Regions from separate parts of the Streptomyces sp. NPDC101237 genome, predicted to be linked through region 1. Evidence: riboswitches for the same ligand, from Rfam matches in the RefSeq annotation. Region 1 holds a riboswitch; the other holds the start of a gene.

Region 1 (15,287 bases):
AGGACGTCGGCCGCGTCCCGGTCGAGCAGCACCGCCGAGCCGACGCCCCGGGGCAGCCCGCCCCTCTCCACCGCGCGCACCAGCCGGGACGCGGCGTGGCGGTGGCGCAGGAAGGCGTACCGGGAGACGCCGCGGCCCCGCGCGCGCTGGCCGTCCAGCGCCGCGCCCGGCGGGACGTCCAGGAGCAGCAGGTGCAGGGTGGCGCCGCGGCGGCGGGCCGCGCGGGCCAGCCATTCGCGCACCCAGGCCTGGGTGCCGCAGTCGTGCACCACCACGCCCTCGCCGCCGCGCAGCGCGCGGCGCAGTCCGGCGTAGTGGGCGAGGCGGACGAGCGGGCGGTAGAGGGCGTAGGGCAGGAAGCGGGCCAGGCGGGCGTCCCAGCGGTCGCGGGTGTCCTGGGAGTCGATCCGGATGCCCTGGACGGCGCGGTGCATCAGGGTGGACTTGCCGCTGCCCGGCAGGCCGGTGACCACGACCAGGTCACGGGGGCCGAAGAGGAGGCCGTGCGGGCTGCGGCCGGTCCGGTCGCGCAGGTCGCGGACGACCCGCGCCGGGCCCTCCTCGTGCCGCTCGCGGGCCGGGGCGGCCGGCTGTCCCGGCAGGGCGATGCCCGTCGTCACGTACGCCGTGGTCCTTGTCACCGTGACCGTCCTCCCTGGGGGTTCAGGAAAGGTTCTCCCCGCTTAGTGTAAAGAGAAGGTAATGCACGGTGTCTCGCGGTTCCGTCCGCTTCCGGCCACAGGCCTGTCACAAAGCCCGGCCCGGCGTGCAATGATGTGCGCGCCAACTGCATACCGGCCGTTTGAATCCGCGCGGGAGAGTCCCTGGCAGTGTTCGCCGGGGCGCCGAAGGAGCAAGTCCCTCCCTTGAATCTCTCAGGCACCGTTACCGCGCGGGCGAGGCACATCTGAAAAGCGGACCGCCCACCGGCGGTCCCACCCAAGGTGCAAGCCGTGACCACGTCCGTGGTCGAGGCGAACCTCTCAGGTTCCGATGACAGATGGGGAGGACCGACCTCGCCTGTCATGCCCTGGGATCTTTGGGAGACGACCGACCGATGAGCAGTTCCGATTCCGCTGGACCGCGCCGTACCGCGCTCGATGCCCTGCATCGCTCGCTCGGCGCCACCATGACCGACTTCGCCGGCTGGGACATGCCCCTGCGCTACGGCTCCGAGCGCGACGAGCACGTCGCGGTGCGGACCAGGGCAGGCCTCTTCGACCTCTCCCACATGGGCGAGATCGCGGTGACCGGCCCGCAGGCCGCCGCCCTGCTGAACCACGCCCTGGTCGGCAACATCGCCTCCGTCGGCGTGGGCCGCGCCCGCTACACCATGATCTGCCGGGCCGACGGCGGCATCCTCGACGACCTGATCGTCTACCGGCTGGCCGAGACCGAGTACCTGGTCGTGGCCAACGCCTCGAACGCCCAGGTGGTCCTCGACGCGCTGACCGAGCGTGCCGCCGGCTTCGACGCCGAGGTGCGCGACGACCGGGACGCGTACGCGCTGATCGCCGTCCAGGGGCCGGAGTCGCCCGGGATCCTGAAGTCGCTCACGGACGCCGACCTGGACGGCCTCAAGTACTACGCCGGGCTGCCCGGCACCGTCGCCGGCGTCCCGGCGCTGATCGCCCGCACCGGCTACACCGGCGAGGACGGTTTCGAGCTGTTCGTGAAGCCGGAGCACGCGGTGGCGCTGTGGGAGGCGCTCACCGAGGCGGGCGCCGGCGTCGGCCTGGTGGCCTGCGGCCTGTCCTGCCGCGACACCCTGCGCCTGGAGGCGGGCATGCCGCTGTACGGGCACGAGCTGACCACCTCGCTGACCCCCTTCGACGCCGGTCTCGGCCGGGTCGTGAAGTTCGAGAAGGACGGCGACTTCGTGGGCCGCGAGGCGCTCCGGGAGGCCGCGGACCGGGCCGCCGCCGAGCCGCCGCGGGTGCTGGTCGGCCTGGTCGCCGAGGGCCGCCGCGTGCCGCGCGCCGGGTACCCGGTGGTCGCGGACGGCAAGGTGATCGGCGAGGTCACCTCCGGCGCCCCCTCCCCCACGCTCGGCAGGCCGATCGCCATGGCGTACGTCGACGCGGCGCACTCGGCGCCGGGCACCGGGGGTGTCGGCGTGGACATCCGGGGCAGCCACGAACCGTACGAGGTCGTGGCCCTGCCGTTCTACAAGCGCCAGAAGTAGACCCCGAGGCGGGACCCGCAGGGAGACACTGAGCCCGGCGGTGCGTGACCCTGCGCACATTTGCGCTGCTCACGTGTGTTTCGCGCACTTCTCTTTCACCAGCACCCCACCGCGTACAGGAGAATTCAGGCCATGAGCAACCCCCAGCAGCTGCGTTACAGCAAGGAGCACGAGTGGCTGTCGGCCGCCGCGGACGGCGTGGCGACGGTCGGCATCACGGAGCACGCGGCCAACGCGCTCGGTGACGTCGTCTTCGTCCAGCTCCCGGCCGTCGGCGACACCGTGACCGCGGGCGAGTCCTGCGGCGAGCTGGAGTCGACCAAGTCGGTCTCCGACCTCTACTCGCCGGTCACCGGTGAGATCACCGAGATCAACGAGGACGTCGTGGACGACCCGTCCCTGGTGAACTCGGCCCCCTTCGAGGGCGGCTGGCTGTTCAAGGTCCGGTTCGCGGACGAGCCGGCCGACCTGCTCTCCGCCGACGAGTACACCGCGTTCACCGCCGGCTGAGGCGCCGTACCCACAGGAGTCGTAGAAACAGATGTCCGTTCTGAACACGCCCCTGCACGAGCTGGACCCCGAGGTCGCGGCCGCGGTCGACGCGGAGCTGGTGCGCCAGCAGTCCACCCTGGAGATGATCGCCTCGGAGAACTTCGCTCCGGTCGCGGTCATGGAGGCCCAGGGCTCGGTCCTCACCAACAAGTACGCCGAGGGCTACCCGGGCCGCCGCTACTACGGCGGCTGCGAGCACGTCGACGTCACCGAGCAGATCGCCATCGACCGGGTGAAGGAGCTGTTCGGCGCCGAGTACGCCAACGTGCAGCCGCACTCCGGCGCCTCCGCCAACCAGGCGGCCCTGTTCGCGCTGGCCCAGCCCGGCGACACCATCCTGGGCCTGGACCTCGCCCACGGCGGCCACCTGACCCACGGCATGCGCCTGAACTTCTCCGGCAAGCAGTTCGACGTGGTCGCCTACCACGTGGACGACTCCGGTCTGGTGGACATGGCCGAGGTCGAGCGCCTCGCCAAGGAGCACCGGCCGAAGGTGATCATCGCCGGCTGGTCGGCGTACCCGCGCGAGCTGGACTTCGCCGAGTTCCGGCGGATCGCCGACGAGGTCGAGGCGTACCTGTGGGTCGACATGGCCCACTTCGCCGGCCTCGTGGCCGCCGGTCTGCACGCGAACCCGGTGCCCTACGCCGACGTGGTCACCTCCACCACCCACAAGACCCTCGGCGGTCCCCGCGGCGGCATCATCCTCGCCCGGCAGGCCTTCGCGAAGAAGCTGAACTCGTCCGTCTTCCCGGGCTTCCAGGGCGGCCCCCTGGAGCACGTGATCGCGGCGAAGGCGGTCTCCTTCAAGGTCGCCGCCTCGGCGGACTTCAAGGAGCGCCAGCGTCGTACGGTGGAGGGTGCGCGCATCCTCGCCGAGCGGCTGACCGCGCCCGACGCCCGCGAGGCCGGGGTGAACGTCCTGTCCGGCGGCACGGACGTGCACCTGATCCTCGTCGACCTGCGCGCGTCCGAACTGGACGGACAGCAGGCCGAGGACCGTCTCCACGAGGTCGGCATCACGGTCAACCGCAACGCCGTCCCGAACGACCCGCGCCCGCCGATGGTCACCTCGGGTCTGCGGATCGGCACCCCGGCGCTGGCCACCCGCGGCTTCACGGCCGAGGACTTCGCCGAGGTCGCGGACGTGATCGCCGAGGCGCTGAAGCCGTCCTACGACGCGGCGGCCCTCACGGCCCGGGTCGAGGCACTGACGGCCAAGCACCCGCTTTACCCCGGTCTGAACAAGTAGTTCTCTGGTGGGGGCACCCGATGGCGTGTGCCCCCGCCCTGTTCCAAGGAGTTCCCGTGGCCATCTCGGTCTTCGACCTGTTCTCGATAGGCATCGGCCCGTCGAGTTCCCACACCGTCGGGCCGATGCGCGCCGCCCGCATGTTCGCCCTGCGCCTGCGCAACGAAGGACTGCTGGACTCCGTCGCCTCGGTGCGCTGCGAGCTGTACGGGTCACTCGGCGCGACCGGCCACGGGCACGGCACCCCGAAGGCGGTGCTGCTGGGCCTTGAGGGCGCCTCGCCGCGCACGGTCGACGTGGAGGGCGCGGACGACCGGATCGAGACGATCAAGACCGCCAAGCGCCTGTCCCTGCTCGGCGAGCACGAGATCGCGTTCTCCTTCGACGCCGACCTGAAGCTGCACCGCCGCAAGGCCCTGCCCTACCACGCCAACGGCATGACCCTGTGGGCGTACGACGCCTCCGGGGCGGAGCTGCTGTCCAAGACGTACTACTCGGTCGGCGGCGGGTTCGTGGTCGACGAGGAGGCGGTCGGCGCCGACCGCATCAAGCTGGACGACACCGTCCTGAAGTACCCCTTCCGCACGGGCGACGAGCTGCTGCGCCTGACGAGGGAGACGGGTCTGTCGATCTCCGCGCTGATGCTGGAGAACGAGCGGGCCTGGCGCACCGAGGACGAGATCCGCGAGGGACTGCTGGACATCTGGCGGGTGATGCAGGCGTGCGTCGCGCGCGGGATGTCGCGCGAGGGCATCCTGCCGGGCGGGCTGCGGGTCCGCCGCCGGGCCGCCGTCACCGCGCGCCAACTGCGCGCCGAGGGCGACCCGCTGGCCCACGCGATGGAGTGGATCACCCTCTACGCGATGGCCGTGAACGAGGAGAACGCGGCGGGCGGCCGCGTGGTCACCGCCCCCACGAACGGCGCGGCGGGCATCATCCCCGCGGTCCTGCACTACTACATCAACTTCGTCCCCGGAGCCGACGAGGACGGAGTGGTCCGCTTCCTCCTCGCCGCCGGCGCGATCGGCATGCTCTTCAAGGAGAACGCCTCCATCTCCGGCGCCGAGGTCGGCTGCCAGGGCGAGGTCGGCTCCGCCTGCTCGATGGCGGCGGGCGCGCTCGCCGAGGTGCTGGGCGGCTCCCCCGAGCAGGTCGAGAACGCGGCCGAGATCGGCATGGAGCACAACCTCGGCCTGACCTGCGACCCGGTCGGCGGCCTGGTCCAGATCCCGTGCATCGAGCGCAACGGCATGGCCGCGGTCAAGGCGGTCACCGCGGCCCGCATGGCCATGCGCGGCGACGGCTCCCACAAGGTCTCCCTGGACAAGGTCATCAAGACCATGAAGGACACCGGCGCCGACATGAGCGTCAAGTACAAGGAGACGGCCCGGGGCGGGCTGGCGGTGAACATCATCGAGTGCTAGGGCGTGCCGCCCGGTCCTGGCACTGACGTGCAATCCATGGCGCCGTGAGTCGCCCTAATGTCTCCCGCGAGGCAAGAGCGGAACAACTCCAGGGAGGCAATTCCATGGGTACAGGAGACCTCAGGCTGCTGTGCACCGCCGCCACCGGCAGCGAGGACGTCGTTCTCGCGGAGAGCGAGCGCGCGGCCCTGGCCTGCATGCTCAGCACCGGTTTCGAGGACGAGGCCGTCACCTCCTCGCTTCCTTCCGGCGCCGACCGATAGGTCAACGCTCCGACGGGCCCGCAGCCGTACTCCTCCGAGTCGGCTGCGGCGCTCTTTCTCACTTCGAGAGGGGTCATTGATGACGGAAGGCGCCACGGTGGACGTCGCCGGGCCGATCCAGGCCGGCGAACGGGAGAACGAACTCGCCGACGCCCTGCGGCAGGGTCTGTCCGCCGCTCGCTCGCTGGGCCTCGAAGCCCGTTTCGTGCCGGTTCTGGAGGCGGAGTCCGGGGCGTGGGCGTGCGAACTGAGAAAGGGCGCGACCCGGGTCGAGGACGGATTCGGCCTGGGAAAGGGCGCTTCCGAGACGGCACGGGTGGGCGCCCTCTTCGAAGCCCTCGAACACTACGTGAGCGAAAAGGGCTGCTTCGATCCCGGCGCGGTGCGCGGCGAGCGGGCCCACGCGCTCGCCCACCACGACAGCCCTCTGTTCCAGGACCAGGCCGTCCGGCTGCTCGGCGAGTTCGCGGACGGCGAGATCGGGTGCCTGGAGTACGAGGACGTCTTCTCGGGGGCGGCCGTCCCGGTGCCCGTCTTCCTGTCCACGCCCGGCTACGTGGACGCCGATCCGTCCTTCCGTGCCGCTCTCGGCGACACCTACGACTACTCCGCGGTGTGGCGGTACTCCAGCAACAACGGCTGGGCCTCGGGTGTCACGGTGGACGAGGCCACGGTGCACGCGCTCAACGAGGTCGTGGAACGCGACGCCTTCTCGCTGCTGCTGATCGGCCAGTTCCTCCGCCGCAGGCGTCCGCCGCTGCGCGTCGTGGACCGGGCCACGCTGCCCGCGGCCCTGGCGCGGCTGGCGGACCTGGCCGACGAGGTGACCGGCCGGAGCGTCCACCTGATCGACATGACCACGGACGTGGCGGTTCCGGCCTACCTCGCCTTCCTGCCGCCCCACGACGGAGATCCCGCCCGTATCCGCGGCTGCGGTGCGTCCCTGTCGTCCGACCACGCGGCGCACCGGGCGCTGAGCGAACTGATCCAGATCCAGGGTGCCGCGCAGTTCGCCGACGCGGACGCCCTCTTTCCCTCCGCGATGTTCCCGCGGCACGACGGTACGCGGGACTTCCCGGCACTGCGGTCCTGCCGGCTGGCGGATTTCACCGCGCTGCTGCCCACCGCCGAGCCGGTGCCGTTCGAGTCGACGAGCCATCCGGCGACGCCCCGGGAGCATCTGGACGAACTGCTGCGCCGCCTTTCCGGCCACGGGTTTCCGGTCCTGCGCCGCCGGGCCGAAACCCCGCGAGGCCTCGCCGTGGTCAACGTCTTCGTTCCTGGAATGGAGCGCTTCATGCTCGTGACCGACGGCGTCACGGTCGTTCCCGGCCCGCGCGGACGCCACTACCTGGGGAATTGACCCGCCTGGGCTCCCCGCGGTCCCGGAGAGGCGGAGATGCGGAGACGACGTGACCGGCATCCGTGAACTCCTGCGGCTTCGCCCGGACGCCCGGGTCGTACCGGACGCCTCCGGTGCCACCCGCGTCTACGCCGGGCAGCGAGGGACCTTCCTCGGCGCGCTGACACCGTGCCAGAGCGCGGCCCTGGAGGTGCTGGGCGCACAGGCCGCGGACGACGAGTCGCTGCTGAGCGCCGTCCGGAGCCGGGTGGCCGAGCCGGACCTGCCCCGGGTGCGCGAACTCGTGCGCGGGCTGCGGGCGCAGGGCTGGCTCTCGTCGACGCTGACGGCCGGCCGGACACGGCTGCTGACCTTCCGGCCGCTCGGCCCGGCCGCCCCGCCCCCGGCCCCCTCCCCCGCCGCGCCGGACCCCGCGGATCTGCGGTTGTCCCGGTTCGCCGTGCTGCGCGCGGACACGTCGGGGATGGTGCTGGAGTCGCCGCTGGCGCATGTCGCGGTGGAGATCCACGACGCGGGGCTGGTGGGCCTGCTGGCCTCGCTGCCCGTACGGACCGCCCGGGACGCGGGGGCGGAGCGGCCGCATCCCGTGGAGTGGCGCGAGGCGGTTCCGGCGGTCCTCGGCGCCCTGGCACGGCAGGGTTTCCTCGTCCCGCGGGACGGCGGCCACGAGCGCGCGTTCCGCTACGCCCAATGGGCGCCGCACGAAATGCTGTTCCACAGCCGGAGCCGGGACGGCCGGCACGACGCGCCCTTCGGGGGCACCCGCTGGGCCGAGGGGATCGCCGACCCCCTGCCCGCCGTCCGTCCGCCCTTCGGCGGGCCGGTGGTCCCGCTGCCCGCGGCGGACCTGGGGGAGCTGCGGTCCCGCGACATGACCCTCACCGAGGCGCTGGAGGACCGCCGTTCGCTGCGGCGCCACGACGACGCGGCACCGCTCACCGTCGCCCGGCTCGGCGAGTTCCTGTACCGCTGTGCCCGCAACCGGGGCGTGCGCGGGGACGGGAAGCAGGAGTTGGGCGACCGGCCCTATCCGTCCGGCGGCCGCAGCCACGAGCTGGAGATCTATCCGCTCGTCGAGCGGGTCGACGGGGTGCCGTCGGGCCTCTATCACTACGACCCCGAGCGGCATGTGCTGGAACTGGTCACGCCGCCGGGTCCCGCCGTGCGACGGCTCTCGGAGATGGCACGGCTGACCGCGCTGATGTCCTCTCCCCCTCAGGTGACCTTCCTGGTCACCGCGCGGTTCGGGCGGGTCATGTGGAAGTACTCCGCGATGGGGTACGCCATGACCCTCAAGCACGTGGGCGTGCTCTACCAGGTGATGTACAGCGTCGCCACGGCCATGGGGCTGGCGGGGTGCGCTCTGGGCAGCGGTGACAGCGACGCCTTCGCCGCGGCGACGGGGCTGCCCTGGGAGACCGAGTCGACGGTGGGCGAGTTCGTCCTCGGAAGCCGGGCCGCCGGCGATCCGTGACGGATCGCGCCGGTGCAGGCGGTCACCGCGCCGAACACCCCGTCCGCCCCTGCCTGTTCGCCGTCCCCGCACTTCGCGGCGGGTGCCGGGGTCCGTCGTGGACCGGACGTGAACCAGCCGTAGACCGGCCGTGAACGGCCGACCGGTTCTCTTGACCCCACGGCGATCGCTCGGGCGGTCGCGGTCCCGGGGAGCGGAGGAGGGTACGGATGGCCGACAGGGTCCTCGGTCGGGCGGCGCGCACCGACGAGGCACCGCATCTCCCCTCCGCGGACGCCCCGTTCACCGGCCCGGCGAGGGCGGCGGAAGGCGGGTGCGGCCTCCGGACGGCCCCGGAGGGAACACCGCAGGAGCTCCCCGGCCCCGGTGCACAGGGCCCGTCGCTGCCGCTCCTGCGGGCGGCCAGGAGTGCCATCGAGGCGAACCTGGACCGGCCCGACCTGTCGCCCGCGCTGATCGCGCGGGTCCTCGGGGTCTCCCTGCGGACGCTGCACCGTTCCTTCTCCGGGTCCGGTGACTCCGTCATGTCCTTCGCCCGCGCCCGGCGTCTGCACAGGGCGCACGACGAACTCCTCGGCTCGTCCCCCGCCCGGCGGATCTCCGAGGTCGCGGCACGATGGCACTTCTCGGACGCCAGTCACTTCGTCCGGCACTTCAAGGCCGCCTTCGGCACCACCCCGACGCGCCACATCGAAGCCCACCGCGGGAAGGACGCGCCCTGACGGCACGAGAGGGTCGGCGGTGCGGATCCGGGGAATACGGAACACGCACTCTCAATTCCTGCTCCCCGGGGAGTCCCCCACATGCTGCACGGTATCGACGTGAGCGCGTACCAGTCCTCCGCCTACGACACCGACGGCGTCTCCTTCGTCTTCATCAAGGCGACGGAGGGACGTTCGTACGTCAATCCCAAGCTCGCCGCCCAGACCAGGACCGGCCGTGACGCCGGACTGGTCGTCGGCTACTACCACTTCCTGTGGCCCGGTGACCTCGACGCCCAGGCCCAGTACTTCGTCCAGCACGCCCCCGAGAAGGCGGGCGAGATCCTCGCCGTCGACTGGGAGACCACCGGCGCCGGCACCCACGCGAGCAACGCCGAGAAGGACCGCTTCATCCGCGCGGTGCAGCGGCTGCGGCCCAGCCACCGCGTGGTGCTCTACACCAACCGCGACTTCTGGCTGAACGTCGACACCACCTCGTTCGCCGGCGACGGCCTGTGGATAGCCGACTACGTCAGCGCCGGGCACCCGCGCATCCAGGCCGACTGGCGTTTCCACCAGTACACCAGCGACCCGCACGACAAGAACGTGGCGGACTTCGCCTCCAAGGCGGCCCTCAAGTCCTGGGCGGTGAAGGGCGGCTGAGCCGGCGGCGGGACCGGGCTCCCCGGAACCCTCCCGCCGCCGGCCGCCCGACGGGCGCGGCGCGCGCCCCGGGTCGTCCCCGGAGCCCGGCCTATCCCCGGAAGGCCTCCGGCCGCTCGGGCGACGCCTCCGCGAGGGCCTTGCGCACCTCCTCGGCGCCGGCCCGCAGGCCGTACACCGGGGTGCCCGGCTGCTGGCGCCAGGAGTCGTCGATGCCGCCGTTGTCGACCGTGTCGAAGCCGAGTTCGTCGATCAGGGCGCGGACGACCCGCTTGGCCGCCTCGTCGTCGCCGGAGACCGGGACGGCCTGGCGGTCGGGGTCACCGGCGGGACGGTGGCGGTCCAGGATGTCCTGGGCGTAGGTGCCGTTGAACGCCTTGATCACGGAGTGTCCGATCTGCCGCTCGGTCCAGCGGCTCTCGGTCAGGTCCCCGTCCTCGATCCCGTCGATGCGGCCGTCGCGCTCGCGCGGGTAGTAGTTGCCGGTGTCGATCACGGCCACGTTCGCCGCCGCGCCGTCCAGCAGGCCCGCGGGCAGGGCGGGGACCGCCTTCACCGGGACCGTGACGACCACGACCTCGGCGCCGCGCGCGGCCTCCTCGGCCGGCACGGCCGTCGCCCCCGTCTCCTCGGCGAGGTCGCGCAGGGTCTCGGGTCCGCGCGAGTTCGCCACGGACACCTCGTGGCCGAGGGCGGTCAGCCGCCGGGTGAGGTTGCCGCCGATGTTGCCCGCGCCGATGATGCCGATCTTCATGACTGGCCTTTCGCGATTCGATGCACGCGCATGCATGCACTGGCATGCGGCGACAACCCCGGGCGCGCGGGACCTATTCCACGGCTGAGCCGACCGGGTGAGCGCTCAGCCGCCGAACGGATCGGCCAGTTCCGCCCCGAGCACCCGCACCGCCGCCTCGGCGTCACCGGCCGCCAGCGCCCGCACAAGCGCCGCGTGGGCCTCGTCCCCGGTGCCCGGGTCGGCGGCACGCAGACCGGTCAGCGCCAGCAGCTCGATCAGGCCCGCCCGGAGCACCGGCCTGATGCCCGAACCCCGGCTCCTGCTGCTCGACGAACCGGCCACGGGCCTGGACCTGCCGGGCCGGGAGCGGCTGCTCGGCGCGCTGGACGCGCTGCGCCGCACGCACCCGCACCTGGCGACCGTCCTGGTCACCCATCATCTGGAGGAGCTGCCGGCGGGCACCACGCACGCCCTGCTCCTGCGCGACGGCCGGGCGCTGGCGCAGGGCCCCGGCGCCGAGGTCCTCACCGGCGACCGGGTCGGCACGTGCCTCGGCCTGCCGCTGACCCTGGAGCGGCACGGCGGCCGCTGGACCGTGCGCGTCGAGTCCCGCGCGTGAGATCCGGCCCCGGACACGCGGAAGGGGGCCCGGGTTCCGGGCCCCCTTCCGCCGCGCCGCCGGCGCCTACTTGTTCAGGTGGGCCCAGAACTCGTCGAACGACAGGACCTTGTCGCCGTCGAGGTCACGGGTCTTGATGATGGCCTCGGCCACCGTCACGGTGACGTTCCAGTCGCCCCCCTGCGCGAGAGCGGACTTGAACTCGTCGGCGGTGATGAAGCCGTCACCGTCCGCATCGATCCGCTCGAACTGCTTGCGTGCTTCCTCGATGTCCGCCACCGGATCCGCCCCTTTTTGTTCGTCGTGCCTGTGCCATGTCGGCGTGCTGTCGCAGGTCAGATTAACGGTCCGGGCGAGCCCGCAGGGCCGCGGCCGTCCAGGTGAACTCCTGCGCGTGACGTGCGAGGGGCCGTCCCTCAGTTCGAGGCGGGCGAGGAACTCGGTGTCGTACAGCCGGTGGCCGCCGGCGGAGCGGCCCACCCGGGTGAGCACGCCCTCGTCGGACCGGTACCGGATGGTGCGCACGGTCAGTCCGGTGGACCTGGCCGGCTCACCGATGGTGAGAAGTCCGGTGCTGTCGTCGACCACGTCTGCGAGTGTGAACCTTCCAGTGGGTGGAGACTCAAGGAGCGGGCGCGGCCATGGAGACCTTGGCGGACATTCTCGACGCGGCGGCCCGCGGTGCGTTCCCGCCGGCCGACGGCCGTACGACCGTCGTCCCGCAGCCGTCCGCCCGGGACGCGGGGGTCCTCTCGTTCACCGCGCACTCGGTGGTCTTCACCGACGAGGACCCGCGGTGGGTGCACGAAACCCTGCGCGCGATCCCGTGCGATCCGCTGTGCGCGACCATGAACGCCCGTTTCCTCACCGCCCTGATGGACCGTACCGGCCGTGAGCAGGAGACCGTCGACGCGCTGCTGGTCGCGCAGCCGCTCCCGGGCCGCCCCGGCCTTCCGCTGACCGAACTCACCGGTCCCGGCCACGCCCTGGTCGCCTATGCCCGCGCCCGCCGTACCGAGGTGCGGGCCTGGGCGGCGGAGGGCGGCGTGGTGGTGCTGGGCCGTGGGGTCGCGGGGCGCCTGGAGGTCTCGGTGGAGGTGGACGAGGCGGTACGTCGGCGGGGGCTGGGCCGGTCGCTGGTGACCGCCGCCCGGCAGCTGGCCGGGGAGCCGCTGTGGGCGCAGGTCGCGCCGGGGAACGCCCGCAGCGTGCGGGCGTTCCAGGCGGCCGGCTACCGGCCGGTCGGCGCCGAGGCGCTGCTGCTGCGGGCGTGAGCCCGGCGGTCAGCGGAAGATGCCGGTGTGGCCGAGGGAGTAGCGGCCCGGCTGCGGGTAGACGGCGAGGCCGTGCGGGCCGCTGCCGACGTGGATGCGGGCCAGTTCGGCGCCGGTGCCGGTGTCGATGGCGTACACCTCGGAGTTGTACCGGCCTGACAGCCACAGCACCTTGCCGTCCGCGGACACCCCACCCATGTCCGGGCTGCCGCCGCCCGGCAGCTGCCACTTCTTCGTCAGCTGCTTCCGGGCGAAGTCGAAGACCGAGATGGTGCCCTCGCCCCGGTTGGAGATGTACATCTCGCGGGAGTCCCGGCTGACGTACAGGCCGTGCGCGCCCTTGCCGGTGGCCAGGAACGCGGGCTTGGTGAAGTGGTCGCCGTCCAGGATCCACAGCCCGTCGGCCATCATGTCGGCGATGTAGAACAGCTTGCCGTCGGGCGAGACCTTGACGTCCTGCGGCATGGCTCCGTGGTACGGCAGCTTCTCGTGCCGGAGCACCTCCATCTTCTCCGTGTCCACCTTGAGCAGCTCTCCGCTGAACTCGCAGGAGACGATGAAGTACCGGCCGTCCAGGGAGAAGTCGGCGTGGTTGACGCCGTAGCAGGTGACCGGGACGGCCTTGACGGTCTTCATGGTGTGGGCGTCCCTGAAGACCAGCTGGCGGTCGTTGGAGGCCATCACGATCGCGTACTTGCCGTTGGGCGTGAAGTACAGGTTGTAGGGGTCGTGCACGGGCACCGGCTGTCCGGCCCGGCCGGTGCGCGGGTCGATGGGGGTGAGGCTGTTGCCGAGGTCGTTGTTGACCCACAGGGTCTTCAGGTCCCAGGACGGCACGACGTGCTGGGGCTGCCGGCCGACCCGGATGGTCTCCGTGACCCGGTAGGTCTTCGGGTCGATGACCGTGACCGTGTCGGAGTTGGTGTTGGGGACGTAGATCCGGGTCGGGAAGTCCTTGACGACGGGCGACAGGTTGCCGGGGCGGTCGGCGGCGTACACGTCGTGCGGGTCGAGGACCGGGGGCATGCCCGGCAGGACGTCGACGGCCGGCTGCGCCTTCTTCGCCTCCGCCTGCGCGGGGGCGGTGCTGCGGGCGGCCGGGGTCTCGGGGTCCCCGGATCCGCCGCCGCACGCGGACAGCAGCGCGAGGACGGCGAGGGCGGCGAGGGCGGCGGGCAGCCGGGCGGCTTTCGTGGTTCGCATCAGCTCAGCAGCTCCGTGGTGGTGACCGCGTGCAGTCCGCGGCGGTCGAGTTCGTGGAGGACGTCGGGGAGGGCGTCGGCCGTGTCCTGATAGCCGAAGTGCATGCTCACCACCGAGCCGCCGGTGACCTCCGCGAGCACCTTGCGGGTGATGGCGGCCGCGCCGGGCCGGGTGTAGTCGAGCGAGTCGACGTCGTACGACAGCACGTGCCGGTAGCCGGCCTCGGTGGCGAGCCGGGCGACGAGCGGCGACGCGGTGGGCGACCTGGACGGGCGGAACCAGCTGCCGATCGAGCCGGTGAGCCGTCGGAGCCGGTCCGCGCAGTCGGTGATCTCCGCGCGGGCACCGGCCTCGGCCATGGCGTTGACGGAGACGTGCCGCTGGGTGTGGTTGCCGAGGTCGTGGCCACCGTCGAGGATGCGGCGGGCCATGGCCGGAGACGCGTCCAGCCAGCTGCCCACGGCCAGGACCGTGAGGCGGGCGCCGTGTTTCTCGGCGGTGGTCAGGATCCGGGTGGCGAGGACGGGGTCGCCCTGGCCGTGGAAGGTGAGGGCGACGGCGGTGCTCGTGCGCGGCCCGTGGGTGATCTGCAGCGGCAGGCCGGGGAAGGCGCGCGGGGCGGGCGCGGAGGGCGCGGCCGAGGTGGGGGTGGTCGATGCGAGGTTGGCGGCCAGGTGCGGGGGCGGTGCGCCCGTACCGGTGGTGCCGCACCCCGTGGCGAGTGTGCCTCCGGCGATGAGGCCGGCGCCTGCGCGGAGGACGCCGCGTCGGTTGGAGGTGGTCACCCGTCCCATTTAAGGGGGGTGGGGTAAGAAAACGGGTGATTGACCTGATAGGGGGCTTGTCAGGCGAGCCGCTTACCGGTCCGCCACGCGCATCTCGAACCAGGTGGTCTTTCCGCGCGGCAGCAGGTCGACGCCCCAGCGGTCCGACAGCTTGTCCACCAGGAACAGGCCGCGCCCGCTGATGTCGGTGTCCTGGACCGGGATCAGGCACGGCAGCCCGCGCGAGGGGTCCCGCACCTCGACGCGGATCCAGCCGGGGCGGCGGCGCATCCGCAGTCCGAACACGCGGGCGCCGGTGTGCCGTACGGCGTTGCCCACCAGTTCGGAGACGAGTAAGACGGCATCCTCGGTCGTCTTGGGACTGAGCCGCCACTGGCGCAGGACGACGACCTGGACGAGCCGGCGGGCGGTCGCGGCGGACTCGGGGCGGGACGGCAGCGGGACCTCGGCCTCCGTCGGGTTGCCGAACAGCTCGATCGCTTTCAGTGCCCGCTCGTCCTCGACCGCAGGCGACCACCGCGCCGCGGCCGCACGGCTGTGTCCCCGCGGCTGTTCGATGCCCTCCAGCCCCGCCATGCCCCCATCATGGCCGTCCGGCGTGGCCTCCGGGGCCGTTCCGGAGGAATACGCCCCCGTCGCACTCCCGTCCGGCACCGGTCGAACGGCATATGCCCATGGCATTTCAGGGGCGCTCACGGCCTGCCCCACCTGCGGTGACGACGCGTCTCCGGGCAATCGACGGCTCCCTCGACAAGGCAGACTTAAGGGTGCGTTAAGGCTCCCATAAACCGCC
Region 2 (15,287 bases), on a different contig from region 1:
CCGTGCAGCAGCGGTTCCTCGGCGCCCCGGGCTTCCGGTGCGGATTCTGCGCGGCGGGCTTCCTGATGACGACCGCCGCCCTCTCCGAGGACCAGCTGGGGCCCGCGAGGTCCAGGGGGGTCCCGTCGATGCCGACGGCCAGCAGGACGGGTGCGTGCGCGAAGTCCGGGTCGATCTCGGCCCAGGAGAGCAGCGCGTGGTGACCGTCGGCGCCGGTGACCGCGATGAGGAACCGCGGCCGGTCCTTGCGGCGGACGGGGTCGAACGCGGGGCCCGCGGCGCCGAGGACGTCGTACAGCAGGGGTCCGGTGAAGCCGTGACGCCGCACGCCGCTGGTGGCGCAGTCGAAGCTGACCCGCACCCGGTGCTGGGGCCAGCGCAGGAGATCGGACACGGTGAGCCGGGCCGGCCGTGCCAGGTCTCCGGTGAGGTCGAGTTCGGCGAGCGTCATGTGCGGCCTCCTCCCGGATGACGGTACCCGCGGCGCACCTCCGTACAAACGCACATGCCAGGTTCTTGTCTTAAGTGTGCGGCTCATGCGATGCGACAGAAGACTTACGGCTGGCAGGTGCGGCAGTATCATCACATGGCGGCCGAGAGACAGGTCGCACCAGGGCGCGACAGCTTTCTCCACCCGGATTCAGAGGAGTTCACCCGTGATGACCCGTTCCGCGCGCCGGACCCGGCGGACCCTTCAGGTGGCCGGTGCCCCGGTGGCGGCCCTGCTGGTCCTGAGCGCCTGCTCCTCCTCGGACGACGACTCGTCCGCGAAGACGAAGTCGGACACCTCGTCCTCCGCGTCGTCCGGGCTGTCCGGTTCGATCACCGTGTTCGCGGCGGCCTCCCTCAAGGAGAGCTTCACGACGCTGAAGGCGGACTTCGAGAAGGCCCACCCGGGCACGAAGGTCGACTTCAGCTTCGGCGGCAGTGACACCCTCGCCGCGCAGATCACCAGCGGGGCCCCCGCGGACGTCTTCGCCGCCGCCAGCCCCAAGACGATGGCGATCGTGACGGACAAGAAGGACACCGCCACCACCCCGGCCACCTTCGTCCGCAACCAGCTGGAGATCGCCACCCTGCCGGGCAACCCCGACAAGGTCTCCTCGCTCAAGGACCTCACCGACTCCAAGCTGAAGGTGGTCCTCTGCGACAAGACGGTGCCGTGCGGCGCGGCCGCGCAGAAGGCGCTGGACGCCGGCAAGCTGAAGCTGACGCCGGTCTCCTACGAGGAGGACGTGAAGTCCGCCCTCAACAAGGTGGTCCTGAAGGAGGCCGACGCCGCGGTCGTCTACAGGACCGACGTGAAGGCCGCGGGTGACAAGGTGGAGGGCGTGGAGTTCCCCGAGTCCGCCGCCGCCATCAACGACTACCCGATCGCCCTCCTGAAGAACGCCCCGAACCCGGGGCTCGCCAAGGCGTTCATCGCGCTGGTGCGGTCCGCCGAGGGCCGGCAGGTCCTGAACCACGCCGGGTTCCTCAAGCCGTGACGAAGACCGACGAGCCGGACCCCGGGACCGCCGCCGTCACGGACGGCCCCCGGCGCCGGCGCGTCCGCTCGGCCGTGCCGCTGCCGCTCCTCCTGCCCGGAGCGGTGGCTCTGGCCTTCCTCCTGCTGCCCCTGCTGGCCCTGCTGCTGCGCGCGCCCTGGGGCAGCCTGCCCTCGCTGCTGACCAGCACGGAGGTGTGGCGGGCACTCCAGCTCTCGCTGCTCAGCGCGACGGCGGCGACGGCCGTGAGCCTGGTCCTCGGCGTTCCGCTGGCCTGGCTGCTGGCCCGCACCGAGTTCCCCGGCCGGGGCCTGGTGCGGGCGCTCGTGACGCTCCCGCTGGTCCTTCCCCCGGTGGTCGGCGGTGTGGCCCTGCTCCTGGCCCTCGGCCGCAACGGTGTCGTCGGGCAGTGGCTGGACGCGTGGTTCGGGATCACGCTGCCGTTCACGACGACCGCGGTGGTGATCGCGGAGTCCTTCGTGGCGATGCCGTTCCTGGTGATCAGCGTCGAGGGCACGCTGCGGGCCGCCGACCCGCGCTTCGAGGAGGCGGCGACGACGCTGGGCGCGTCCCGTCTCACGGCGTTCCGCAGGGTCACGCTCCCGCTCATCGCGCCCGGCATCGCGGCCGGTTCGGTACTGGCCTGGGCCCGCGCGCTCGGCGAGTTCGGGGCGACGATCACGTTCGCCGGCAACTTCCCCGGCCGCACCCAGACCATGCCGCTGGCGGTCTACCTGGCCCTCCAGAACGACCCCGACGCGGCGATCGCCCTCAGCCTGGTCCTGCTGGCCGTCTCGATCGCGGTCCTCGCGGGCCTCCGCGACCGCTGGATGACCGCCTCATGACCGCCCCGGATCCCGCCCGCCGCCCCGACGCGTCCCCCGCGCCGCCCGCGAAGGACACCGACGGCCTCGACGCCCGACTGGTCGTCACCCGTCCCGCCTTCCACCTCGACATCGCCCTCACCGCCGCCCCCGGCGAGGTCGTCGCCCTGCTCGGGCCCAACGGCGCGGGCAAGACCACCGCGCTGCGCGCCCTGGCCGGCCTCACTCCCCTGACCGCCGGCCATCTGCGTCTGGACGGCGCGGAGTTGGACCGCACGCCGCCCGAATCCCGCCCGGTCGGCGTCGTCTTCCAGGACTACCTCCTCTTCCCGCACCTCACGGCGCTCGACAACGTCGCCTTCGGCCCGCGCTGCCACGGCGTGCCGAAGGCCGAGGCCCGCGCCCAGGCGGCCGCCTGGCTGGACCGCATGGGCCTCGCGGACCACGGCGGCGCCAAACCCCGCCGCCTGTCCGGCGGCCAGGCCCAGCGCGTCGCGCTGGCCCGCGCCCTGGCCACCCGCCCCCGCCTGCTCCTCCTCGACGAGCCGCTCGCCGCCCTCGACGCCCGCACCCGCCTGGACGTGCGCTCCCAACTCCGCCGCCGCCTGGCCGAGTTCGAGGCCGTGGCGGTCCTGGTCACCCACGATCCGCTGGACGCGATGGTGCTGGCCGACCGTCTGATCGTCATAGAGCACGGTTCGATCGTCCAGCAGGGCGGCCCCGCCGACATCGCCCGCCGCCCGCGCACCGACTACATCGCCCACCTGGTCGGCCTCAACCTCTACCGCGGCCGGGCCGAGACGGAGGCCGGGGGCCACCTGGTCCGGCTGGACACCGGCACCGCCGTCGCCACCACGGAGCACCTCACCGGTGACGTGTTCGTCGCGTTCCCGCCGAGCGCCGTCACCCTCTTCCGGGACCGGCCCACCGGGGCCAGCGCCCGCAACGTCTGGCGCTGCCAGGTCGCCGGCCTGGAGATCCACGGCGACCGCGTCCGCGCCGACCTCACCGGCGAGCTCCCCCTCGCCGCCGACCTCACCACCGTCGCGGCGGCCGAACTGGACCTGCACCCGGGCACCCCGGTCTGGGCGACGGTGAAGGCGACCCAGACCCACGCCTACCCGGCGTAGCCCCGCGACGCGAGAGGCCCCGCCGAAGCGGGGCCTTCGTCACGTCCGTGCTGCCGCGGATCAGTCCTCGTAGGCGTCCAGCGGCGGGCAGGAGCACACCAGGTTCCGGTCACCGAAGGCCTGGTCGATCCGGCGCACCGGCGGCCAGTACTTGTCGGCGGCGGACACGCCGGCCGGGAAGACGGCCTCCGTGCGCCCGTACGCGTGCTCCCACTCCCCGCCGAGCGCGGCGGCCGTGTGCGGGGCACCCCGCAGCGGGTTGTCCTCCGCGGGCCACTCCCCCGACCCGACCTTGTCGATCTCCGCGCGGATGGCGATCATCGCCGCGCAGAACCGGTCCAGCTCGCCCAGGTCCTCGGACTCGGTCGGCTCGATCATCAGCGTGCCGGCCACCGGGAAGGACATCGTCGGCGCGTGGAAGCCGTAGTCGATGAGCCGCTTGGCGACGTCGTCGACGCTCACGCCGGTCGCCTTGGTGAGCGGCCGCAGGTCGATGATGCACTCGTGCGCGACCAGCCCGCCGGGGCCGGTGTAGAGCACGGGGAAGTGCGGCTCCAGCCGCTTGGCGACGTAGTTGGCGCTGAGCACGGCCACCTGGGTGGCGCGCTTCAGGCCCTCGCCGCCCATCAGGCGGACGTACGCCCACGAGATCGGCAGGATCCCCGCGGAGCCCCACGGCGCGGCAGAGATCGGCCCGACGCCGGTTTCCGGGCCCGCGGCCGGCTGGAGCGGGTGGTTCGGCAGGTACGGCGCCAGGTGGGACCGTACGGCCACCGGGCCGACGCCCGGACCGCCGCCGCCGTGCGGGATGCAGAAGGTCTTGTGCAGGTTGAGGTGCGAGACGTCGCCGCCGAAGTGCCCGGGCTTGGCGACCCCGACCAGCGCGTTGAGGTTGGCGCCGTCGACGTACACCTGGCCGCCGGCCTCGTGGACCTGGGCGCAGATGTCCGCGACGTGCTCCTCGAACACGCCGTGCGTGGACGGGTAGGTGATCATCAGGACGGCGAGCTGCTCACGGTGCTGCTCGATCTTCGCCCGCAGGTCCTCGACGTCGACCTCGCCGTCCTCGGCGGTCTTGACGACGACGACCTTCATCCCCGCCATGACGGCGCTGGCGGCGTTGGTGCCGTGCGCGGAGGACGGGATCAGGCACACGGTGCGCTGCTCGTCGCCGTTGGCGCGGTGGTAGGCGCGTACGGCGAGCAGACCGGCCAGTTCGCCCTGGGATCCGGCGTTGGGCTGCAGCGACACCTTGTCGTAGCCCGTGACCTCGGCGAGCCGCTCCTCCAGCTCGCGGATGAGCGTCAGATAGCCCTGCGCCTGCTCGGCGGGCGCGAAGGGGTGCAGCTGGCCGAACTCGGGCCAGGTGACCGGCTCCATCTCGGTGGTGGCGTTGAGCTTCATCGTGCAGGAGCCCAGCGGGATCATGCCCCGGTCCAGCGCGTAGTCACGGTCGGCGAGGCGGCGCAGGTAGCGCAGCATCGCGGTCTCGGAGCGGTGGTCGTGGAAGACCGGGTGGCCCAGGTAGCCGTCCTCGCGCAGCAGCGCCTCGGGCAGCGTGTCCACGGCGGCCGTGTCCAGCGCCTCGACGTCGCCCTCGACGCCGAACGCCGCCCACACGGCTCCCAGCTGCGCGCGTGTGGTGGTCTCGTCGCAGGCCATGGAGACGTGGTCGGCGTCGACCAGCCGCAGGTTGACCCCGCCCTGGCGGGCGGCCGCGACGACCTCGGCGGCCTTGCCGGGCACGCGCGCGGTGAGCGTGTCGAAGTAGGCGCCGTGCACCAGCTCGACGCCGCCGTCCGTCAGCCCCGCGGCGAGGATCGTGGCGTAGCGGTGGGTGCGCTGCGCGATGGCCCGCAGGCCCTCGGGCCCGTGGTAGACGGCGTACATGCCGGCCATCACGGCGAGCAGCACCTGCGCGGTGCAGATGTTGCTGGTGGCCTTCTCGCGGCGGATGTGCTGTTCCCGCGTCTGCAGCGCGAGCCGGTAGGCCTTGTGGCCGTCGGCGTCCACGGAGACGCCCACGAGGCGGCCGGGCAGGCTGCGCGCGAACTTCTCCCGCACCGCCATGTAGCCGGCGTGCGGACCGCCGAAGCCCATCGGCACACCGAACCGCTGGGTCGTGCCGACGGCGATGTCGGCGCCCAGCTCGCCCGGCGAGGTCAGCAGGGTCAGCGCGAGCAGGTCGGCGGCCACGGTGACCAGCGCGCCGAGCCCGTGCGCCTGCTCGACGAGCGGCCTGATGTCGCGGACGGCACCGGAGGCGCCCGGGTACTGGACGAGCACGCCGTTGATCTCCCGCGCGGCGAGATCGGCCGGGATGCCCTCGCTGAGGTCCGCGACGACGACCTCGACGCCCGCCGGTTCGGCCCGCGTCCGGATCACGGCGATGGTCTGGGGCAGGGCGTCCGCGTCGATGACGAAGACACCCTTCTTGTTCTTGCCCATGCGCAGCGACAGCGCCACGGCCTCGGCGGCGGCGGTGCCCTCGTCGAGCAGCGAGGCACCGGAGGTGGGCAGCCCGGTGAGGTCGGCGACCACGGTCTGGAAGTTCAGCAGCGCTTCCAGCCGGCCCTGGGAGATCTCCGGCTGGTACGGCGTGTAGGCCGTGTACCAGGCGGGGTTCTCCATCACGTTCCGCAGGATGACGGGCGGCGTGAAGGTGCCGTAGTAGCCCAGTCCGATCATCGAGTCGAGCACCTGGTTGCGGTCGGCCAGCGACCGCAGCTCGGCCAGGACCTCGGCCTCGGTGCGCGCGCCCGGCAGCTCCAGGGTGTCGGCGTTCTTGATGACGTCCGGCACGGCGGCGGCGGTCAGCTCGTCGAGCGAGCCGTAGCCGACCTGGGCGAGCATCTTGGCCTGCGCCTCGTCATCGGGTCCGATGTGGCGCTGCTCGAAGGGGATTCCCTGCTCTAGCTCGGAGAGCGGTACACGCTGGGCGGTCATTGCGGAGGCCTCCTGGTCTGACGCGACCTTCGAGGGGTACCCCGGCACGGGTACCCCGACGGCCTCCCCCTCTGTCATCTCAACCTGAGAGCTTCGCCGGACGCCCAGGGGATCCGGCTTTCACCGTCGGTGAGGGCGGGCGCCGTGGACGCCTGCCCTGCTTTCCAGAGTGACCTCGTCCGTGCGGTACGTGAGCCTGAGAGATTCCGGGGAGGATTTGCTCCTTCGGCGCCTCCGGACTGCCCGGAGGACTCTCCCGCACGGGATCAGCAGCCGCTTGCCAGCGTACCAGCGAGGGCAACGCACAGGTCTTCGAGTGGCCGCCTCCTTCAATGTGCTCTTTTGTAGTGCTTACGGATGAGTTGCGACCTAGTGGAGGGCCCGTGCAGACCGACATCGATCCGCGCAACCTGATCGGCCGCAAGGCGTTCGACCGCAACGGCACGAAGATCGGCACGATCGACGAGGTCTACCTCGACGACGCGACCGGGGTGCCGGAGTGGGCGGCCATACGCACCGGCCTGTTCTCCCGGGACGCCTTCGTGCCCCTGGAGCCGAGCGAGTTGGTCGAGGGCACCCTCAAGGTCCCCTTCGACCGCGCCCTGATCAAGGACGCCCCCGACTTCGGCGTGGGCCGCCACCTCTCCCCCGAGCAGGAACTCCAGCTCTACCACCACTACGGCCTGGACACGGCCGCCCCGCCCCCCGACCACCCCGACCACGACTTCGGCAAGCTGGCGGGAACCGAGGACACGGGCGCGTAGGGCAGGCGAGGGCCGCTCTCGCCGTGCCCGGGACCCCTGACGGGGCCCGTCCCGGCCCCGGAACGCCCCGCACTCCGGATCACACGCCCACCCCGTCCGCGGGAGTCGACGGCACCAGCGGCAGCGGATCCACCGGTTCCAGCTCAGGGTCGTCCACCCGGAACGTCCGCACCCTCCCCGGCACCGCCGACCCCGGCGTCTCGAACCGCACCGTCACCCGCCCCACCCCGCTCCCCTGCACCCATCCGTGGCCGTACCCCGCATGGCGTACGTCGTGCCCCGCGGGCCACCGCCGTTCGACGGCCGCCACCGCCTCGGCGACCGGCTCCGCCACGTCCTCCTCCGCGGCCGGCTCGACCGCGTCCCCGGCCGCCGCCTGCGCGAACAGATCCTCCTGGGTGTAGTCGGCGAGCCCCGACACGCCCACGCCCAGCAGCCGCACGCCTCCCGTCGTGTCCACCGAGTCCAGCAGCCGCGCCGCCGCCTCCCGCACCACCGCCGGGTCGTCGGTCGGTCCCCGCAGCGTCTCCGACCGGGTGAGCGTCGAGAAGTCGTAGCGCCGCACCTTCAGCACGATGGTCCGCCCCGACAGGCCGGCCGCCCGCAGCCGGCGCACACACCGGTCGGCGAGCCGCTGCACCTCCGTCCCCACCCGCGTCCGGTCGTGGATGTCCACGTCGTAGGTGTCCTCGACGGACACCGACTTGGCCTCCCGTTCGGCGACCACGGGCCGGTCGTCGTGGGCCAGCGCCATCGCGTGCAGCGCGTGCCCGTGGGCCTTGCCGAGGAGCCGCACCAGTTCGTCCTCGCCCGCCTCGGCGATCTCACCGACCGTGGTGATCCCGGCCCGCCTCAGATGGTCCCCGGTCGCCGGCCCCACCCCCGGCAGGGTCCGCACCGTCATCGGCCCGAGCATCGCCCGCTCGGTGCCCGGCTCGATCAGCACCAGGCCGTCCGGCTTGGCCTGCTCGGAGGCGATCTTCGCGAGCATCTTGGAGGCGGCCAGCCCGACCGACCCGGAGAGCCCCGTGGCGCCCCGTATGTCCGCGCGCAGCTTCTCCCCCACCAGCCGCGCCGATCCGGCGTCCCGGGCGACCTCACCGGCCTCCAGGTCCACGAACGCCTCGTCGAGGCTCAGCGGCTCCACCAGCGGCGACAGCTCGTGCAGCAGCGCCATCACCTGCTCGCTGATCGACCGGTACAGCGCGAACCGCGGCACGAGGTACGCGGCGTTCGGCGCCAGCCTGCGCGCCTGGGCCATCGGCATCGCGGAGTGCACCCCGAACACCCGGGCCTCGTAGGACGCCGTGGCCACCACACCGCGCGGTCCGAGCCCGCCCACGACCACGGCCTTCCCGCGCAGGCTCGGCTTCGACGCCTGCTCCACCGAGGCGTAGAAGGCATCCATGTCGAGATGCAGGATCGTGGGCGCGTTTCTCACGTCTCCGATGCTGCACCACGCCACTGACAATGCCCCGGCACACCGCGGTGCCGGGGCCTCAGACCGCCTTGTTGCGGCGCCGGGCCAGCTCGTCGGCGGGGTTGTGCCCGACCAGGGTCTCGCCCGTGTCGACGCGCTCGCCGTGCAGCTGGGACAGGGCGCTCTCCACGTCCCGCCAGACCACGCCGACCGCGATCCCGAAGATGCCCTGCCCGCCCTGGAGCAGCGCGTGGACCTCGTCGGGCGAGGTGCACTCGTAGACCGTGGCGCCGTCGCTCATGAGCGTCATCCGCTCCAGGTCGCGGAAGCCGCGCTCCCTCAGGTGCTGGACGGCGGTGCGGATGTTCTGGAGGGAGACCCCGGTGTCCAGGAACCGCTTCACGATCTTCAGGACGACCACGTCCCGGAAGCTGTACAGGCGCTGGGTGCCCGACCCGTACGCGGGCCGCACGCTGGGCTCGACCAGCCCGGTGCGGGCCCAGTAGTCCAGTTGGCGGTACGTGATTCCGGCCGCCGCACAGGCGGTGGGCCCCCGGTACCCGATCTCCTCGGTCGTCATGGACGCAGCCCCTCCGCCGCTCGGCACTGCCGCCGGACGCTGCGAAGCGTGACCTGCAGTGCTGCCGTGCTGGGGGTCCCCCCAACTCGAACGAAGCCGAGGGCTCGGGGGAGGGTACGGACCGCTCTCCCCGAGACGGCGTCCCGGGGCACCCCCAGCCATACCGTCGCCGCTGCTTCTCACGCCGACCTCCGTCCTTGACCTGCCTTCTCGACGGTAGGCAGTCACCAGGGGTGCGTCAACGATCGCCACACTCGGCACGCCGAGTGATAATCACCCTAGGAGTGGTTTCCCGTGCCCCACCGCGGGGAAAGGCTAGCCGAATGCGCTGACGGGAAGGCGTAGGACGCTCTCAGTGGCCGTTGGCAATTGCCCGTGAGTCCGCCGCATCCGCCCGACCGTGAAGCGGCCCGCCACCACCCTTCGCAGGGTGGCCGGCGGGCCGTTGCGGTCTCTCACTGACTGCTGGTACCGAAGTCCTCGGGCGAGATCTGGTCGAGGAACTCGCGGAACTTCTCCACCTCGTCCTCCTGCTCGTCCGGGATCGCGATGCCGGCGTCGTCCAGCACCGTGTCGCTCCCGTAGATCGGCGTTCCGGTGCGCAGCGCCAGCGCTATGGCGTCGGACGGGCGGGCGCTCACCTCCACGCCGCTGGCGAACACCAGCTCCGCGTAGAAGACGCCCTCACGCAGATCCGTGATGCGCACCTCGGTCAGCTCCTGGCCGACGGCCTCCAGCACGTCCTTGAAAAGGTCGTGGGTCAGCGGCCGCGCCGGAGCCATGCCCTGTTGGGCGAACGCGATCGCCGTCGCCTCCCCCGGTCCGATCCAGATGGGGAGGTAACGGTCGCCTCCCACTTCGCGCAGGAGCACGATCGGTTGGTTGGAGGGCATTTCCACCCGGACACCTACGACATCGAGCTCGTTCACACAGCAACCCTAGGCCGTGCCCGGGACGTTTGGGTAGTCGGGCCCGGAACGCGCGCCCGATCCGGCCCGTGCCCGGGTCCTGTCACGATGGTCATGGCAGCCGCACTCCGAGCGCGGTCTGCACCAGTGCGGCGTGCAGCTTCACCGTGAGCGCCGCCAGCTCTTTCGTACGGGCCTCGGCGTGCGCCCTTGTCTGCGGATTGCGGTGCCGCCTCAACGGGGCCACCACCTGGTCCACCAGCCCCGCCTCACGGTCCGCGGCGGCCTTCATCGCCCGCAGATGGCGCGGCTCGATGCCGAACCGGCCCAGCTCGGTCACGAGCGCGGCCACGGTCACCGCCTCGGAGTCGTACGCGCCGTCCGCCAGGGGCGCGAGCAGCCCGTAGGACTCCCACTCCGCCAGACGGCCCTCGTCGATCTCCGCGGCCGCGAGCAGCTCCTCGCGGCCGATCCGCGCCACCGCGGGCGCCTCGGGCATCGTCGGCACCGCCTCGCCGTCCCGCTGCCGCCCCAGCACGGGCAGCTGCACGGCCTCACCGCGCTCCATGGCGTCCAGGTACTCCCGGATGACCTTCAGCGGCAGATAGTGGTCCCGCTGCATCCTCAGGACGTGTCCGAGCCGCTCCACGTCCCCGGCACTGAACTTGCGGTACCCGGACGGAGTACGGCGGGGCTCGATGAGCCCCTCCGACTCCAGAAAGCGGATCTTGGAGATGGTGACTTCGGGGAACTCGTCGCGCAGCACGTTCAGCACCGTGCCGATGCTCATCAGCCCGGTTTCCGTGGCGGCGGTGCCGTGACCGGTACCGCCGCTCGGTGTGTGCAGCATGGACCTTCTTCCCTGGGGTCCCCGCACGAGGTCCGGAGGGTCAGATGCCCTGCCGGCTCGCGTAGAAGACCAGCCGGTACTTGCCGATCTGGACCTCGTCGCCGTTCGACAGCGCGACCTGGTCGATGCGCTCCCGGTTGACATAGGTGCCGTTGAGGCTGCCCACGTCGGCCACCGTGAACGAACCGTCCGGCTGGCGGCGGAACTCCACGTGGCGGCGCGAGACCGTGACGTCGTCCAGGAAGATGTCGCTCTGCGGATGACGGCCCGCCGTGGTCAGGTCGCTGTCCAGCAGGAAGCGGCTGCCCGAGTTCGGACCGCGGCGCACGACCAGCAGCGCGGAGCCCAGCGGCAGCGCGTCGACGGCCGCCTGGGCCTCCGGGGAGAGCGCCGGCACCTGGGTCTGCCCGGTCACCTCGGCGTCGTACGCCTCCAGGCCGGAGATCGAGATCGTGGACGTCGTCTCCGACGCCCGCTCGGGCACGGCGCCCGGGCGCAGCGGAGCACCGCAGTTGGAACAGAAGCGGGCGTTCTCCGCGTTGCGGTTACCGCACCTCGTACAAACCAGGGCCGACATGGACGGATCCTCCTGCCGCGGCTGCCCCGCCGGGTCGTTGGACGCGTACGGGCCGGAGGTAAACCCTCCACCCGCACCTGAGGTTGACGGTTGCCCGAAACCTATGCCGCCGGACTGCGACGGGTCAACTGACGGCGCGCCCTGACCTCCCGAAATGTCACCCCCCGGACCAGCCAGCTGATCCCGGAACAGCGGACGCTGTCCGTCCGCGTCAGGCTGTGCGCGATGGCGAGCGGTCGCGTTGTCGCTGCCCTCTCGCGCGCTCTTGCCGAACAACTTCGAAAACAACTTCACGGGCGATTCCCCTTGACCGAAACAGACCCGCCCGTGGGGCAGGACGAACCCTGACTGAATACACCGGCCGACCCGGACAACCACACAACGTCCGTATCCACCAGACAGTTTCCACCACACACCGGTTTCCCGGTGCGCCGACCCCCCGCATCCTCATGCCCTTGCCGGACGTTCCGCATGCACCGCTGGTTCACTGTGAGGACGACCGAGCGTAGTCAGGCTGCTTCGCCGGTCGCAAGGCATCCACGACGATCTTGGTCGATCGCTCGACGGTCACCGTCGCCTGCTCCTTCTCCAGGGTCTGCACCACGCCTCCGGGGATGTTGAGAGCCGGTTCGAGGTCCTGCGGCTTGCCGATCACCTTGAAAACGTAGGGCTGAGTGATCTTGTTCCCGTCGACGCTCACGCTCTTGCCCGAGTCGGTGAGGTAGGTGCCGGAGACCACGCGCACCCCGTCCACCTGGATCGCCTCCGCGCCGGCCGCGCGCAACTCCTGGATCGCGTCGAGCAGCATGTCCGCCTGTACCGTCCCCTTCGGATCGTCGACCGTCATCGTGATGCCAGGACCCTGCGCCGCCACGGTGCCCGCCAGAATGCCGAGTTGCCTCTCCTTCTCGGCCGTCTGCCGGCGAGCCTCCGCCGCCTGGTCGGAGCTGCTCTGCAACTCCTGGCGCTGCTTCTCCAGTCCTGTCCTCTCGTCCTCAAGACGCTGAGTCCGGTCGTCCAGTTCATCGAGGATGCGAACAAGATCCTCCTGGCGCGCGCCGCGCAACGCGCTGTCGTTGTCGCTGTTCGACGCCACCTGCACGGCCAGGCCGAATCCGAGCCCGAACAGCAGTACCGCGACGATCAGTTGGGCCCGGCTCACGCGCGGCGGCCACAGCCCCTGGACCAGCCGCCGGCGCCCGGTCAGCCCGGCGTCCGGCACCGGCTCGGCGGTGGGCCCGGCCTCCGGCGCCACGGCGGGCACCTCGGCGGGCAGTTCCTTGCGCAACCGGTGCTCCGGGTGTTTCCCGTGCTCATTCATGCCACTCACGCCCGGAAGACATGCCGTCGGATCGCCGCGGCGTTGGAGAAGATACGGATACCGAGAACCACGACCACACCCGTGGACAGCTGCGAGCCGACGCCCAACTTGTCGCCGAGGAACACGATCAGCGCGGCGACCACCACGTTGGACAGGAACGACACCACGAAGACCTTGTCGTCGAAGATCCCGTCGAGCATGGCCCGCAACCCGCCGAAGACGGCGTCGAGCGCCGCGACGACGGCGATCGGCAGATACGGCTCGACGACCGCCGGAACCTCCGGACGGACCAACAGTCCGGCCACGACGCCCACGACGAGGCCAAGTACGGCGATCACGATGTGCCCTTCTCAGTCTTCTCGGTGTACGGCTCGGCCGTACGTACGATCACGCTGGGTGCCGCGGGCAGCCGGACGTCACTCTCCGTGGAGATCGTCGCCCGGATGTCGAAGTTCTCCTCCAGCGCGTGCAGGTACAGCCCGTCGGGACTGTCCTGGAACCTGGAGCTGAGCCTCTCCCCGTCCCCCACCGCCAGCACCGTGTACGGCGGGACCAGCGGCCTGTTGTCGACCAGTATCGCGTCTCCGGCGGCCCTGATCGCGGACAGGGCGGTCAGCCGCTGCCCGTTGATGGAGATCGCCTCGGCGCCCGAGGCCCACAGCCCGTTCACGACGCGCTGCATGTCGTGGTCCCGCACCCGGCCGGTGTCGGAGAAGCCCGAGGTCTCCCGCGGATTTCCGGCGTCGCCGCCCGCGGAGGCCTCCTTGGCGTCGTTCACGACCAGCTTCACGCCGGGACCCTGCACCGCCGTGGCACCCGACAGGACGCCCACCAGGTCCGCCTGATCGCTGCCGCCGCTCGCCTTCAGCGCCGCGCGCTGCCGGGCGCTGACGTCGTCACGGAGCTTGTCGACACTGTTCTCCAGCTTGTCGGCGTCCGCCGTCTCCCGGTCGATGCGGTCGATGAGCTCCTGCCGCTCCTTGGCCACCACCGGGGCCGTCACACGCGCCTGGGCCGCTCCCACGGTCACCACCAGCGCCGCGAGCACCAGACCGCCGGCCAGGCCCAGCCTGGCCCGCAGGGTCTTCGGCATCCCGCCGGACTGCCCCCGTGCCCGTTTGCGGGCCGCCGCCTCGGCGTAGCCGTCGTCCAGGCTGTGGTCCATGACGTTGGTGATCAACGACATGGAGGCGTCCGGGCGGCGCGGCCGGGCGGCGCTGCTCCGAACGGGGGGTTGCTGCGGCATGCCGCACATCGTCGCACGTTGCGACCGGTACCTCCGAATGGCCCCACCGGCGTGCCGGACAGGCCCCCTGCGGGGACACGTGTCCGGCACGCGCGCGTGCGGTGTCCTTGCTTACCGGCCGGCGCTGTCCACGATGGCCGACCATTCGTCCAGCAGTGCCTGCGCGGAGGCGTCGTCCGGGCCCTCCGCCCACAGGTGGGTGACGGCCTCGGCCGGGTCGGGCAGCACCATGACCCACCGCCCGTCCGTCTCCACGACCCGCACTCCGTCGGTCGTGTCCACGGAACGGTCACCGGCCGCCTCGACGACGCGCCGCATGACCAGACCCTTGACAGCCCACGGGGTCGCCAGGTCGCGCTTGAGGACGTGCGCCCGCGGGATCCGCGCGTCGATCTGGCTGAGCGTGAGCTGCGTGCGCGCCACCAGCCCGATCAGCCGTACGAAGGCCGCCGTGCCGTCGTAGACGCTGCTGAACTCGGGGACGATGAATCCGCCCTTGCCGTCACCACCGAAGATGGTGGCTTCCTCACGCCCCACGCGGGTGAGGTCGTCGGGCGAGGTGGTCGTCCACTCGACCTGGGTGCCGTGGTACGCGGCCACCTGTTCGGCGATCCGGGTCGTGGTGACCGGAAGCGCCACACGGCCGCTGCGCCGCTCGGCGGCGACCAGGTCGAGCATGACCAGCAGCGCCCGGTCGTCCTCGATGATGCGGCCCTTCTCGTCCACCAGGGACAGCCGCTCGCCGACCGGGTCGAACCGCACGCCGAACGCGGCCCTTGAGGAGGCCACGATCTCGCCCAGGCGCACCAGTCCCGCCCTGCGCTGGTCCGCCGTCTCCGTGGGCCTGGCCTCGTTGAGACCGGGGTTGACGGTCAGCGAGTCCACGCCGAGCTTTCCGAGCAGGCTGGGCAGGACGAGCCCGGCGCTGCCGTTGGAGGCGTCCACGACGACCTTCAGGCCCGCCTCGGCGATCCCGGTCGTGTCGACGTTCCGCAGCAGCGACCCCGTGTAGGAGTCGAAGACGCTGGCCGGGAAGTGCAGGTCGCCGATCTCGCCGGGGAACGCGCGCCGGTACTCCTGCCGCGCGAAGATCCGGTCCAGCTTGCGCTGGCTGGCCTGCGAGAGGTCCGCGCCCTGCCCGTCGAAGAACATGATGTCGACGGAGTCGGGCACTCCGGGCGAGGTCCGGATCATGATGCCGCCGGCGCTGCCGCGCGCGGTCTGCTGCCGCGCC

What was found. Region 1 has a riboswitch for glycine ahead of gcvT (glycine cleavage system aminomethyltransferase GcvT). Riboswitches for the same ligand answer to the same signal wherever they lie in the genome.
Region 2: it holds a riboswitch for glycine, as region 1 does, so the genes downstream of both, gcvP (aminomethyl-transferring glycine dehydrogenase) here and gcvT (glycine cleavage system aminomethyltransferase GcvT) in region 1, are expected to answer to the same signal.

The regions. Positions count from the first base shown of each region.
Region 1 is NZ_JBIWNY010000012.1:220,446-235,732, forward strand. Features, by position in the region: gene ACIRQ9_RS20570 (AAA family ATPase) at 1-641, opposite strand, end outside; glycine riboswitch at 804-901, shown strand; gene gcvT (glycine cleavage system aminomethyltransferase GcvT) at 1,058-2,185, shown strand; gene gcvH (glycine cleavage system protein GcvH) at 2,318-2,695, shown strand; gene glyA (serine hydroxymethyltransferase) at 2,727-3,989, shown strand; gene ACIRQ9_RS20590 (L-serine ammonia-lyase) at 4,046-5,413, shown strand; gene ACIRQ9_RS20595 (hypothetical protein) at 5,518-5,676, shown strand; gene ACIRQ9_RS20600 (YcaO-like family protein) at 5,756-7,039, shown strand; gene ACIRQ9_RS20605 (SagB family peptide dehydrogenase) at 7,089-8,513, shown strand; gene ACIRQ9_RS20610 (helix-turn-helix domain-containing protein) at 8,723-9,235, shown strand; gene ACIRQ9_RS20615 (glycoside hydrolase family 25 protein) at 9,317-9,877, shown strand; gene ACIRQ9_RS20620 (NADPH-dependent F420 reductase) at 9,969-10,667, opposite strand; gene ACIRQ9_RS20625 (hypothetical protein) at 10,737-10,907, opposite strand; partial or broken gene ACIRQ9_RS20630 (ABC transporter ATP-binding protein) at 10,912-11,232, shown strand; gene ACIRQ9_RS20635 (EF-hand domain-containing protein) at 11,299-11,511, opposite strand; partial or broken gene ACIRQ9_RS20640 (MerR family transcriptional regulator) at 11,650-11,820, opposite strand; gene ACIRQ9_RS20645 (GNAT family N-acetyltransferase) at 11,874-12,506, shown strand; gene ACIRQ9_RS20650 (YncE family protein) at 12,516-13,709, opposite strand; gene ACIRQ9_RS20655 (polysaccharide deacetylase family protein) at 13,709-14,503, opposite strand; gene ACIRQ9_RS20660 (ATP-binding protein) at 14,567-15,175, opposite strand.
Region 2 is NZ_JBIWNY010000049.1:2,306-17,592, reverse strand. Features, by position in the region: partial or broken gene ACIRQ9_RS39150 ((2Fe-2S)-binding protein) at 1-98, shown strand, start outside; partial or broken gene ACIRQ9_RS39145 (molybdopterin-dependent oxidoreductase) at 98-451, opposite strand; gene modA (molybdate ABC transporter substrate-binding protein) at 660-1,487, shown strand; gene modB (molybdate ABC transporter permease subunit) at 1,484-2,332, shown strand; gene ACIRQ9_RS39130 (ABC transporter ATP-binding protein) at 2,329-3,441, shown strand; gene gcvP (aminomethyl-transferring glycine dehydrogenase) at 3,502-6,387, opposite strand; glycine riboswitch at 6,562-6,656, opposite strand; gene ACIRQ9_RS39120 (PRC-barrel domain-containing protein) at 6,771-7,151, shown strand; gene ACIRQ9_RS39115 (DNA polymerase IV) at 7,231-8,592, opposite strand; gene ACIRQ9_RS39110 (MerR family transcriptional regulator) at 8,651-9,334, opposite strand; gene ACIRQ9_RS39105 (bifunctional nuclease family protein) at 9,607-10,080, opposite strand; gene ACIRQ9_RS39100 (MerR family transcriptional regulator) at 10,172-10,909, opposite strand; gene ACIRQ9_RS39095 (FHA domain-containing protein) at 10,950-11,780, opposite strand; gene ACIRQ9_RS39090 (DUF881 domain-containing protein) at 11,971-12,807, opposite strand; gene ACIRQ9_RS39085 (small basic family protein) at 12,813-13,145, opposite strand; gene ACIRQ9_RS39080 (DUF881 domain-containing protein) at 13,142-14,053, opposite strand; gene ACIRQ9_RS39075 (sugar phosphate nucleotidyltransferase) at 14,165-15,287, opposite strand, start outside.